3 regions of the Exiguobacterium sp. RIT341 genome follow, and region 2 is predicted to be linked to each of the others. Evidence: a T-box and tRNA genes for the amino acid it is inferred to sense, from the RefSeq annotation. Region 2 holds a T-box; the other regions hold tRNA genes.
The links. The T-box of region 2 lies ahead of argS (arginine--tRNA ligase). A T-box ahead of a tRNA ligase gene usually reads a tRNA of that ligase, here a tRNA-Arg.
Positions count from the first base shown of each region.

Region 1: it has a tRNA-Arg gene. The T-box ahead of argS (arginine--tRNA ligase) is inferred to sense a tRNA for this amino acid. The anticodon was not compared.
Region 3: it has a tRNA-Arg gene. The T-box ahead of argS (arginine--tRNA ligase) is inferred to sense a tRNA for this amino acid. The anticodon was not compared.

Region 1 covers NZ_JFYW01000008.1:22,559-25,813, forward strand. The annotation lists gene BW42_RS09120 (sugar-binding transcriptional regulator) at 1-168, opposite strand, end outside; gene BW42_RS09125 (glutaredoxin family protein) at 284-544, opposite strand; gene BW42_RS09130 (RNA polymerase subunit sigma-54) at 535-1,677, opposite strand; tRNA gene BW42_RS09135 (tRNA-Arg) at 1,831-1,906, shown strand; partial or broken gene clpP (ATP-dependent Clp endopeptidase proteolytic subunit ClpP) at 2,089-2,673, shown strand; gene BW42_RS09145 (hypothetical protein) at 2,785-3,021, opposite strand; gene whiA (DNA-binding protein WhiA) at 3,104-3,255, opposite strand, start outside.
Region 2 covers NZ_JFYW01000010.1:192,472-195,726, forward strand. The annotation lists gene BW42_RS13355 (GGDEF domain-containing protein) at 1-1,508, opposite strand, end outside; T-box leader at 1,638-1,857, shown strand; gene argS (arginine--tRNA ligase) at 1,917-3,255, shown strand, end outside.
Region 3 covers NZ_JFYW01000001.1:216,720-219,974, forward strand. The annotation lists gene racE (glutamate racemase) at 1-72, shown strand, start outside; gene rph (ribonuclease PH) at 73-828, shown strand; gene BW42_RS01090 (XTP/dITP diphosphatase) at 825-1,418, shown strand; gene BW42_RS01095 (metallophosphoesterase family protein) at 1,424-1,933, shown strand; tRNA gene BW42_RS01100 (tRNA-Arg) at 2,007-2,080, shown strand; gene BW42_RS01105 (hypothetical protein) at 2,183-2,707, shown strand; gene BW42_RS01110 (hypothetical protein) at 2,735-3,255, shown strand, end outside.

The DNA of each region.
Region 1 (3,255 bases), on a different contig from region 2:
AACTTCCCGCCGTAAGACGCGTTCCGTCAAGCCAAGGCTTGTCGCAAGCGTACGTCGTCCGATCGGTTGCATCAGTCGTACGTAATGAAGGATGTCGTAGCGTGTCTGCATTTCTTCGATCAGATCAGGCACGATTCGTTTTTGGATCTGGACTAACTGCCGAATCATGTATTTCCCTCTCCTCTCAAGTAGCTGGACGCTTTCTGTCCCGCATGTCATAACGTGTCCCACTTGGTACACCGTTATCATAACAGTCCATTTCTCGCCTTGCAAGTCTCGTTTCTCAAGTTTTTTGAAGTAAGCGGTTTCTTATCGTTTCCGTATCAAATTTGCCATAACTCCAGATTTCCTCGTCATGCATGACGACCGGAATTTCATATAAGAACCGTAGACTGAGCGCTTCATCCTGATCGATGTTGACTTCCTCGAATGTCCATTCCGGAAACTCATCGAGTACGAAGTCGAGTAAGATGGCGGCTTCTTCACATAGCGTACATCCCGGACGTGAATAGAGTGTTAAGTGTCTGTGTCGTTTTAATCCCATTCTGATTGCGCCTTCCTTTGCTGCATCGTTTTTTTCGTTAAACCAAGTGCTGCCCGATATTTCGCAACCGTCCGTCGCGCGACTGTCAGACCGTCTGCTTGCAGACGATCCGTCAATTGCTGATCACTTAACGGACGATCGCTATGTTGAATGTATTCGGCGATCCGTCGTTTAATCAAAAAACTCGAATCCCCGGTTGTCGTCCGTGAGACGAACAAGTCTTCTAGAGCGACGAGACCATGGATCGTCTCGACGTACTTCGCAGCAATCGCTCGACCGATCGTCGACGGATGATGCCCTGTTGCTTCTGCGACTTGTTTTTTCGTCAGGGGCTCAAGATGCAGTTCTCCCTTGAACCAGCGTTCTTGTCGCTCAAGCAAGACCGAGAGGATGGCATGCATCGTAACGCGACGTCGTTCGTACGCGCGTAAAAAAGGCGTTGCCTCTTTTAATCCGAGCCACTTCTGATCCGTGTCGAGTGTCATCCAGTCAATCTGAAGTTTTCCATCTAACTGGTGAATCCGTGCTTCTGCCATGACCGGTCGTTCTTCTTTAGGAAGATCCGGTGTCCGGCTCAGGCGCGTCAATCGTTTTCGCAACCGTGCTCGATCCTGTTCACTGAACTGCGCGAACACTTGACTCGCCGGTTCATGTCGTAACCGATCCGTCAGTCCGATCAATTCTGCGTCGTCTAGCTCGATCGCCTGTAACCATTGGCACTCGCGCTCCGAGCGGGCAGCAATGCCGACTGGTTCACATTGTTGTAAGAGTGTCCGTGCTTCAGTAATCGTTGCGACATCGGTCGAGAAGGATGCAGCGAGCTGCTCGTCCGATGTCCGCAATAAACCGTCCGCTTCTAAATACACGATGAGTTGTTCCGCCATATATCCTATTTCCTGTCTGACTGATTCTAAACGTATTTGTGCAAGAAGCTCGTCTTCATAGGATGCCAAATGTCCTGCCATCTGCTCGGCCTCTAACGAAACCTGATTCGGGTAATGGCGGTGCAATCGTCGTTTTAACCGCCGCCATTCCTCCTCAAGATCAGCCGCTGGTTGCTCGAGTACGTGTAACTGATATTGTTGTGACGCCGATAACGTCATCTGTTGCGTCTGTTCCTGGCGTTGATCCATCGATTCCCCTCCTCCATTTCTTATTATAGAAGAAACGTTTTAAAAAACATGCTTTGAACCCCTTTTGAGTCGCTTGAGAAAAGAAAAGTCGCGCTTCCCTATTGCTTTTCTGAAAAAATGTCGCTATACTATTAATTGTTCAGTACATCAGATGCACCCGTAGCTCAGGGGATAGAGCACTGGTTTCCGGTACCAGGTGTCGGGAGTTCGAATCTCTCCGGGTGTACCATTTATTCAACTACAAGGCAATGCCAGCAATGGCATTGCCTTTTTTCTATATTGATATGTTTCATTTGCCCTTGTAATGGAAAAATACCTAAAAGTCGCATCGTATCTTTTGACCAATATTGACCAAAGGATTATGATAAGGATAAGTCGAATAGGAAGCTACATACCAACTATAAGGAGGCAAAGACTATGTTAATTCCAACAGTCATCGAACAAACAAACCGCGGGGAACGTGCTTACGATATCTACTCACGTTTGCTAAAAGACCGCATCATTCTTCTCGGGAGCGCGATTGACGACAACGTCGCCAACTCAGTCGTTGCCCAACTTCTGTTCTTAGCAGCAGAAGATCCAGATAAAGAAATCTCGCTTTACATCAACAGCCCAGGTGGTTCGATCACTGCCGGTATGGCGATTTACGATACAATGAACTTCATCAAGCCACAAGTTTCAACAATTTGTATCGGTATGGCAGCATCGATGGGTGCGTTCTTGCTCCAAGCAGGCGCAAAAGGAAAACGTTTCGCGTTACCAAACGCTGAAATCATGATTCACCAACCACTCGGTGGTACACAAGGTCAAGCATCGGATATCAAAATCCATGCGGAGCGTATCATCAAAATGCGTGAGCACCTCAACAAAATCATGGCTGAAAACACAGGACAACCACTTGAAGTCATCGAACGCGATACAGAGCGTGACAACTTCATGTCAGCACAAGCTGCTGCTGACTACGGTCTCATCGACCGCGTCATGGAACGTGCATAAGTCATCCAGAGTGTCTCCTTCGGGAGGCACTTTTTTTGTATACATAAAGTCTTGTCGTTTATCGTTGCATACAAAAAACCTCCCGTTCCTTATAGAACGAGAGGGCGATGATCAGTCGATCAAGTCTGTGATGTCTGAAACGATATCGTGGTTTTCACGAATCAGCGAGTAGATCGCGTTCGCATGTGGCGAAAGCTCTTCTTCTGCTTGTAATTGTTTCAGGAATAAAGATGTTGCGAACGCAACGAGTGTGCTTTTCGGTACACCGATTGCTTTTGCTTTTTTTGTTAACACTTCATCAAACTTCGCATCGACTGTCAGCGAAATACGTTTCTTTTCGTTAGCCATTTCAAAAACTCCTTAATTCGAACATTTAGTTGCATCGACTATATATTATAGTAGACTATGGTTCATCCCGCAAGCGACCCTCTTATATGGCCCCTGTCATCGACTCTCCGTTTCGTACTTTTTCAGCGATTTGATCAATCTTCCGCAACCGGTGATTGATCCCTGATTTTGAGATGGAGCCGCTTTCGACCATCTCACCAAGCTCTTGCAACGTGACGTCTTGATGTGTCACGC
Region 2 (3,255 bases):
AAGGGACGATCCATAACCGCATGGCGGACCGTCTCGGCAATCTGAATAGCAGCCTCTTGACTACCATTTCGCAACAGAAGCACGAATTCCTCCCCACCATAACGAGCAGCAAAGACATCATCATGTTGCAATTGGATCGCCTGGATGCGTCGACCGAGTTCACGAAGGACGAGATCACCTACTTTATGACCGTACGTATCATTGACACGTTTGAAATGATCGATATCGAACAGAATTACGGAGAGCGGGTAGGAGTCAGCGGCAAATTCCTGCCGACCGTGTTCATAAAAAGCACGGCTATTCGGTAATTCGGTCAAAGCATCGGTCCGACTTTCCGTATAGAGTTGGACCGTTTCACGTGAGCGTTCTAAGACGCGACAAAAGGTACGAAGCAAACGAGATAATTCGTCAGCATTTGTCACATCATAGGCGTCTGCGACTTGATGGAACAGGATGATCGAAACATCGACCTCTCCGCTCGTAATCGAAGGAATCGCTAGCATCGAGTGACGATCGACAGGCAATCCGATTTGAATATCGTTTCCCCAGTCGCAACGCAGACCATAGATGATTGGGGTATGCAAATCGTCAGCTGACAAGGAATGAAACAGTGGTAACACGTCGATTGGTTGTTTCGTCCGAATGTTATAGATGACTTGTTTCCGCTGTTGTTGAATTGAGATCCAACCTTCAGAAAACGGCAACAGATGTGGTAAATCGAGGAGTAACGAATCGATCGTCTCGCGCTCGAAGCGGGAAATCAACAAGTGTTCCTTCGCATCATCAAATCGTTTGGCATTATCGTTTGCTTCAAGGGAGTCACCACGTTCTTGCAACAGACGTTTGAACAAGAAGAGAATCAAGGCGGATACTGTAGCCGCGACGAGCGGACTTTCATCGTAGAACCAGATTCCAAGTAGAGCACTTAACATGCTGATTCCATAAACGAGGGACTGAAGCTTCACGAGACGTCGCCAATCGTATTTCAAGTAGAGGAAGCGATTGACGAACAGACATTGGAAGTAAGAGACAAGGAAGACAGTGATCAAAAAGCCGATGAAGGGAAGCAGGGCTTTCGTATACGTAAAGTTTGAGCCGATCGGTCCACCGAGCGCTTCATACGCAAATACCGGAAGCGAGATGTAGACTAAATCAAACAAGGCGTTGATCGGGTAGAGATAGGCGAAACGTTTCCAGCGAATCGCTTTTCGGTGAGACATGAATTGAAAGACGAGAATACCGACTTGGCTTAAAATCAAAGCGTACGTCAAACCGTAATTGAGGAATAAAAATAAGATGATTCCTTCTTGGAATGTATAATAAATGCCGCCACGACGGACATTATCGAACTGAAACAGGAGAACGAGCCCAAACAAATAAAGAGTATTGACGATGGAGATGGAAGGATGGAAGGTAGGTGGATGAACGATGCCAATCAATAATAACGTCAAGGCGACGAGACTGAAAACGATCCAGCTCGTCCGGGCTACCTGTTGGTAGTAGCGCATGAAACATCCCTCCCCCTGAGAAGTATCTTTTATTCCTATACCCGAATTGTGGAAATTTTGATAAGCCATTTACCAAAAAAATAAGGTTGAGAGAAAAGAAAGAATTGCGTATAATGTGAAAGATATCGAATACAGTCGATGATGAAGAGAGTAACGGTTGATTTTCGTCAACTAGCGAATCAGGGAATGGTGGAAGCCTGAGGACGAACCGGTCGTGAAGCGCACTTCTGAGACGCTACCCGATTCCTGAAGGAAAAGGCGTAGCCGGGGGAACCCCGTTATCCCCGAACAAGGTGGGTGTCAAAAATGACACCAAGAAGAGTGGTACCGCGGTCATTCCGTCTCTTTGCGCGTGGCGCAAGGGGCGTTTTTTATTGCCAAAAATCAGTGAAGCAGGAGGAAACAAAGATGAGTTATAAAACGCAATACGCAGAAGTATTACATCAAGTCATGGAAGGTGCCTTATCGGTTGAACAAATCGAACAACTGATCGAGCAACCGAAACATGAAGATCATGGAGATCTGGCATTCCCATGTTTCATGCTCGCAAAAGCATTCCGTAAAGCACCGAACATGATTGCTTCGGAGCTCGCAGAAAAAATTGATGCGCCGTTGTTCTCAAACGTTCAAGCTGTTGGTCCTTACATTAACGTCTTCTTGAACCGGGAAGTCGTCTCGCAAGAAATCGTCAACCAAGTCCTGACGGAGCAAGAGGCGTTCGGATCAAGTGAAGCGAATGGAAAAACGATCGTCACTGATTTTTCATCACCAAACATCGCGAAACCTTTCTCGATGGGTCACTTACGTTCAACAGTAATCGGAAATGCGCTCAACCAAATCTCACGTAAAAAAGGGTACGACGTCGTCGGTGTCAACCACTTAGGGGACTGGGGAACACAGTTCGGGAAATTGATGGTGGCTTACACGATGTGGGGTGAGGAAGAAACGGTCCGTGCAGAACCAATCAAGGAATTGTTGAAATTATATGTCCGGTTCCACGAAGAAGCGGAAACAAATCCGGCACTTGAAGACGAAGGACGTCTCTGGTTCAAAAAACTCGAACAAGGTGATGAGCAGGCAACAACGCTTTGGACGTGGTTCCGTGAAGTCTCACTCGTCGAGTTCAACCGTGTCTATGAGATGCTCGGTGTTAAATTCGATAGTTTGAACGGAGAAGCCTTCTACAACGATAAGATGCAACACGTCATCGATTTGCTCGAAGAAAAAGATCTCCTCGTCGAATCAGAAGGGGCAATGGTCGTTGACCTCGAAGCAGAGGGTATGCCACCTGCCTTGATTAAAAAGAAAGATGGCGCAACGCTTTATGCGACACGTGACTTAGCAGCTGCTGTCTATCGTCTCGAAACGTACCGCTTTGAGCAAGCGTTCTACGTCGTCGGTGGGGAACAAGCGCTTCACTTCAAGCAATTGTTCGCAGTCTTGAAGAAACTTGGATTTGAGAACGTCGACGGAATGCACCATGTGCCGTTCGGTCTGATCATGAAGGACGGAAAGAAAATGTCGACGCGTAAAGGTCGGATCGTCTTACTTGAAGAAGTACTACAAGAAGCGATCGACGTCGCGAAGCAAAACATCGCGGAAAAAAATCCGAACTTAGCGAATGCCGAAGCCACAGCTCGTCAAGTAGGTGTCGGCGCCGTCATCTTCCACGACTTGAAGAACGAACGGATGAACAACATCGAGTTCGATCTTGAGCAGATGTTGAAATTCGAAGGCGAAACAGGAC
Region 3 (3,255 bases), on a different contig from region 2:
CAAATTGCAACGGACTGGCTCGATCAGCCCATTCATGCGGAGCGCATCGTCCTTGGAACGGAGGAAGATTAAATGCGGACAGACCAACGAACGGCGGACGATCTCCGTCCAGTACAGTTATCGGTTGACATCAATAAACACGCGGAAGGTTCGATTTTGATTGAACTGGGTGATACGAAAGTCCTCTGCACGGCGACCGTCGAGGAAAGGGTACCACCATTTCTGCGTGGAAAACGCCAAGGCTGGATCAATGCGGAATATTCGATGTTACCGCGGGCAACCGCTCAGCGGACTGCACGAGAAGCCGTTCGCGGCAAACAGACGGGACGGACGATGGAAATCCAACGTCTCATTAGCCGATCGCTTCGGGCGGTCGTCGATCTAGAAAAACTTGGTGAACGGACGATCTGGATCGATTGTGACGTCATTCAAGCTGATGGCGGAACACGAACAGCATCGATCACCGGTGGATTTTTAGCACTCGTTCGAGCTATCGATCAACTGATTCAAGCGGGAAAACTGACCGATACACCAATCAAAGAGGGCATCGCCGCCATCTCAGTTGGAATCGTCGAATCGAATGCCTTACTTGATTTATGCTACGAAGAAGATGCTGCAGCTGAAGTCGACTTCAATCTCGTCATGACCTCATCCGGTAAAATCGTCGAGATGCAAGCAACAGGAGAAGAGTCGACCTTTTCCCGTCAAGAGATGCTCGAAATGCTCGAACTTGGGGAAAAAGGTATTAAGGAACTGATTGAAGCCGGTCGCGAGGCACTCGGTGTTTCGTGGTGGTATGTAGGAGAAGAAGTGGGGGAACATAAATGAAAGTCATCGTCGCAACACATAACGCTGGTAAAGTGAAGGAACTCGAAAGCATGCTTGGGCGTCTCGGCTATACAGTCGAGTCGTTACTCGATCATGCGGATGCTAAAGAAACGGATGAGACAGGTGAAACATTCGAAGAGAATGCACTCTTAAAAGCAACAGAAGCAGCAGCCTACTTTGGTCACGCAGTACTTGCTGACGATTCAGGTCTTGAAGTCGATGCTTTAGATGGCGCTCCAGGTGTCTACTCGGCACGCTTCGCGGGTCTTGAAAAGTCGGATGCAGCGAACAACGCTCTACTACTTGAAAAGTTAGAAGGTGTTCCGGAAGAGGAGCGGACGGCACGCTTCGTTTGTGTACTCGCGCTAGCAAAACCAACAGGCGAAACATTGACGGTACGCGGAACAATGGAAGGGCGAATCGGTTTTGAAGCAACGGGATCGAACGGTTTCGGTTATGACCCATTGTTCGTCACGGCAAGTGGACAAACGGCTGCTGAGTTGACGAAAGAAGAAAAAGCGATGATCAGTCATCGTGGCAATGCATTGCGCAAGCTCGAACAGGACTTAACTACTTTCCTAGGAGTGTGATGAAAATGAGAGCGTTGATCGTTAGTGATAGCCATGGACTAGAACAAGAACTGCTTACGATATTCGAACGGCATCAGGACGTGGATTTGGCTTTTCATTGTGGAGACTCTCAATTGACGCGCGACATTGAATCGTTATATCCATATCGTGTTGTACGGGGGAACTGTGATTATGGACACGATTTCCCGGAAGAAGTCACGTTGGAAATAGACGAGCATAAGGTCCTCTGTGTCCACGGACATCGTCAGGACGTCAAATATAGCCTAGATGTCTTGCAACATCATGCGAACGAAAAGCAAGCTGATATCGTTTTGTATGGTCATTCTCATGTTGCGAAGGCGGAGTATCGGGATGGTGTGTTATTCATCAATCCAGGATCGATTCGGATGCCACGCCATCGCCCAGACAAGACGTATGCGATTCTTGAAGTAGAACAAGACCGCTATTCTGTCGATTTTCTTGACATGAACGGGGATCGCGTCAATGCACTTCACCTCGACGGAACATTTTTGTAATAAAATAAATGCAATCTTTGTAATGTGATTGACACGAAAGAATTGTTCTAGTATAGTTTATTCGTGTTGACACGTCCCAATAGCTCAGCAGGATAGAGCAACGGCCTTCTAAGCCGTCGGTCGGGGGTTCGAATCCCTCTTGGGACGCTATAATTAAAATAGAGACTGCCCTTACGAGGGCGGTCTCTTTTTTTTATTTCAATTTTCGTTTATAATTAAGGTATCATGAACTCGAAAGGGATGAAAGCGATGTGGAAGAAAGTTGGTACAGTCCTGTTACTCAGTACGTTTCTTGTAGGGTGTAGTGAGATTTCAAATACAGTTGATGATGCAAAACAACAGGTCAACGATGTGAAAAATAGTGTCGATTATGCTGGAGAACTTCAAGGGATTGCGAAAGATACGGCACAAGTCACGTCCGACTTATCTTCTTCTTTGAATGAAGCGGCTGCGAAAGCACGCGAATCCACGAATCCGGAGCAAGCGCTCGACCAACAAGTCGAAAAGTTAAAGGAAAACGGAACGATTGATCAGTTCAATCAAGAGCTGGACCAAATCGACCAACGATTGGCGGGACTTGAAAATCCACCGCAAGAGTTACAAAATTTAAGTGCAAAGCTCGAGCAGTTCGTGAATCAATCAGAAGATATCACGCGACTTCTTGAAACAGACGTCTCTCTCGATACATTAAATCGTCTTGGCATCGAACAAGCAGGGAAATTACAAGAGGCGATCACGAACTGGACATCATTGCTTGATCCATTCACAAACTGAACAGTGAATTAAAAGGAGTGTCGGAAAATGGGGACATCCCGCTGGATGGAACACGAATTAGAAGCGGAACGAGTGCGCATCCTCCGTTTGCCCGCATCTGAACAGGAACGGCTGGTCAAGGAATTAGAGACTGACCAATTGACAGGAGAAGACGTATTATACCGACTCTATGTCATTCAACCGCTATTACTGCATGACCGTGAACGATACGAAACTGTAGCAGAACGTTTTCTTGAAGTCGAGGGTGTGGAGCAAGTGCTCGCACTCTTTCTTTATGAACTCGGAGAACGGTATCCAATGAAGCTCGCTCTACGCTCGGCGTCACCGTATCTGCCGTATGGACTTGCGCTTCGGTTAGACGAGATCAAACAGCGGATGACGGTGCGAGAACAAAAGACGACACCGGTTCAAAAAAACAATGTTACTCAGAGTACTGTAACTTCCGGAACGGCGTTGATGCATGTGTTGCAACATGGAAGCTGGGTCGAACAAATGCGCCATTTGGCTGGTGCTGAATTCGAACGGACACCTGAGCTCTTTGACTACAT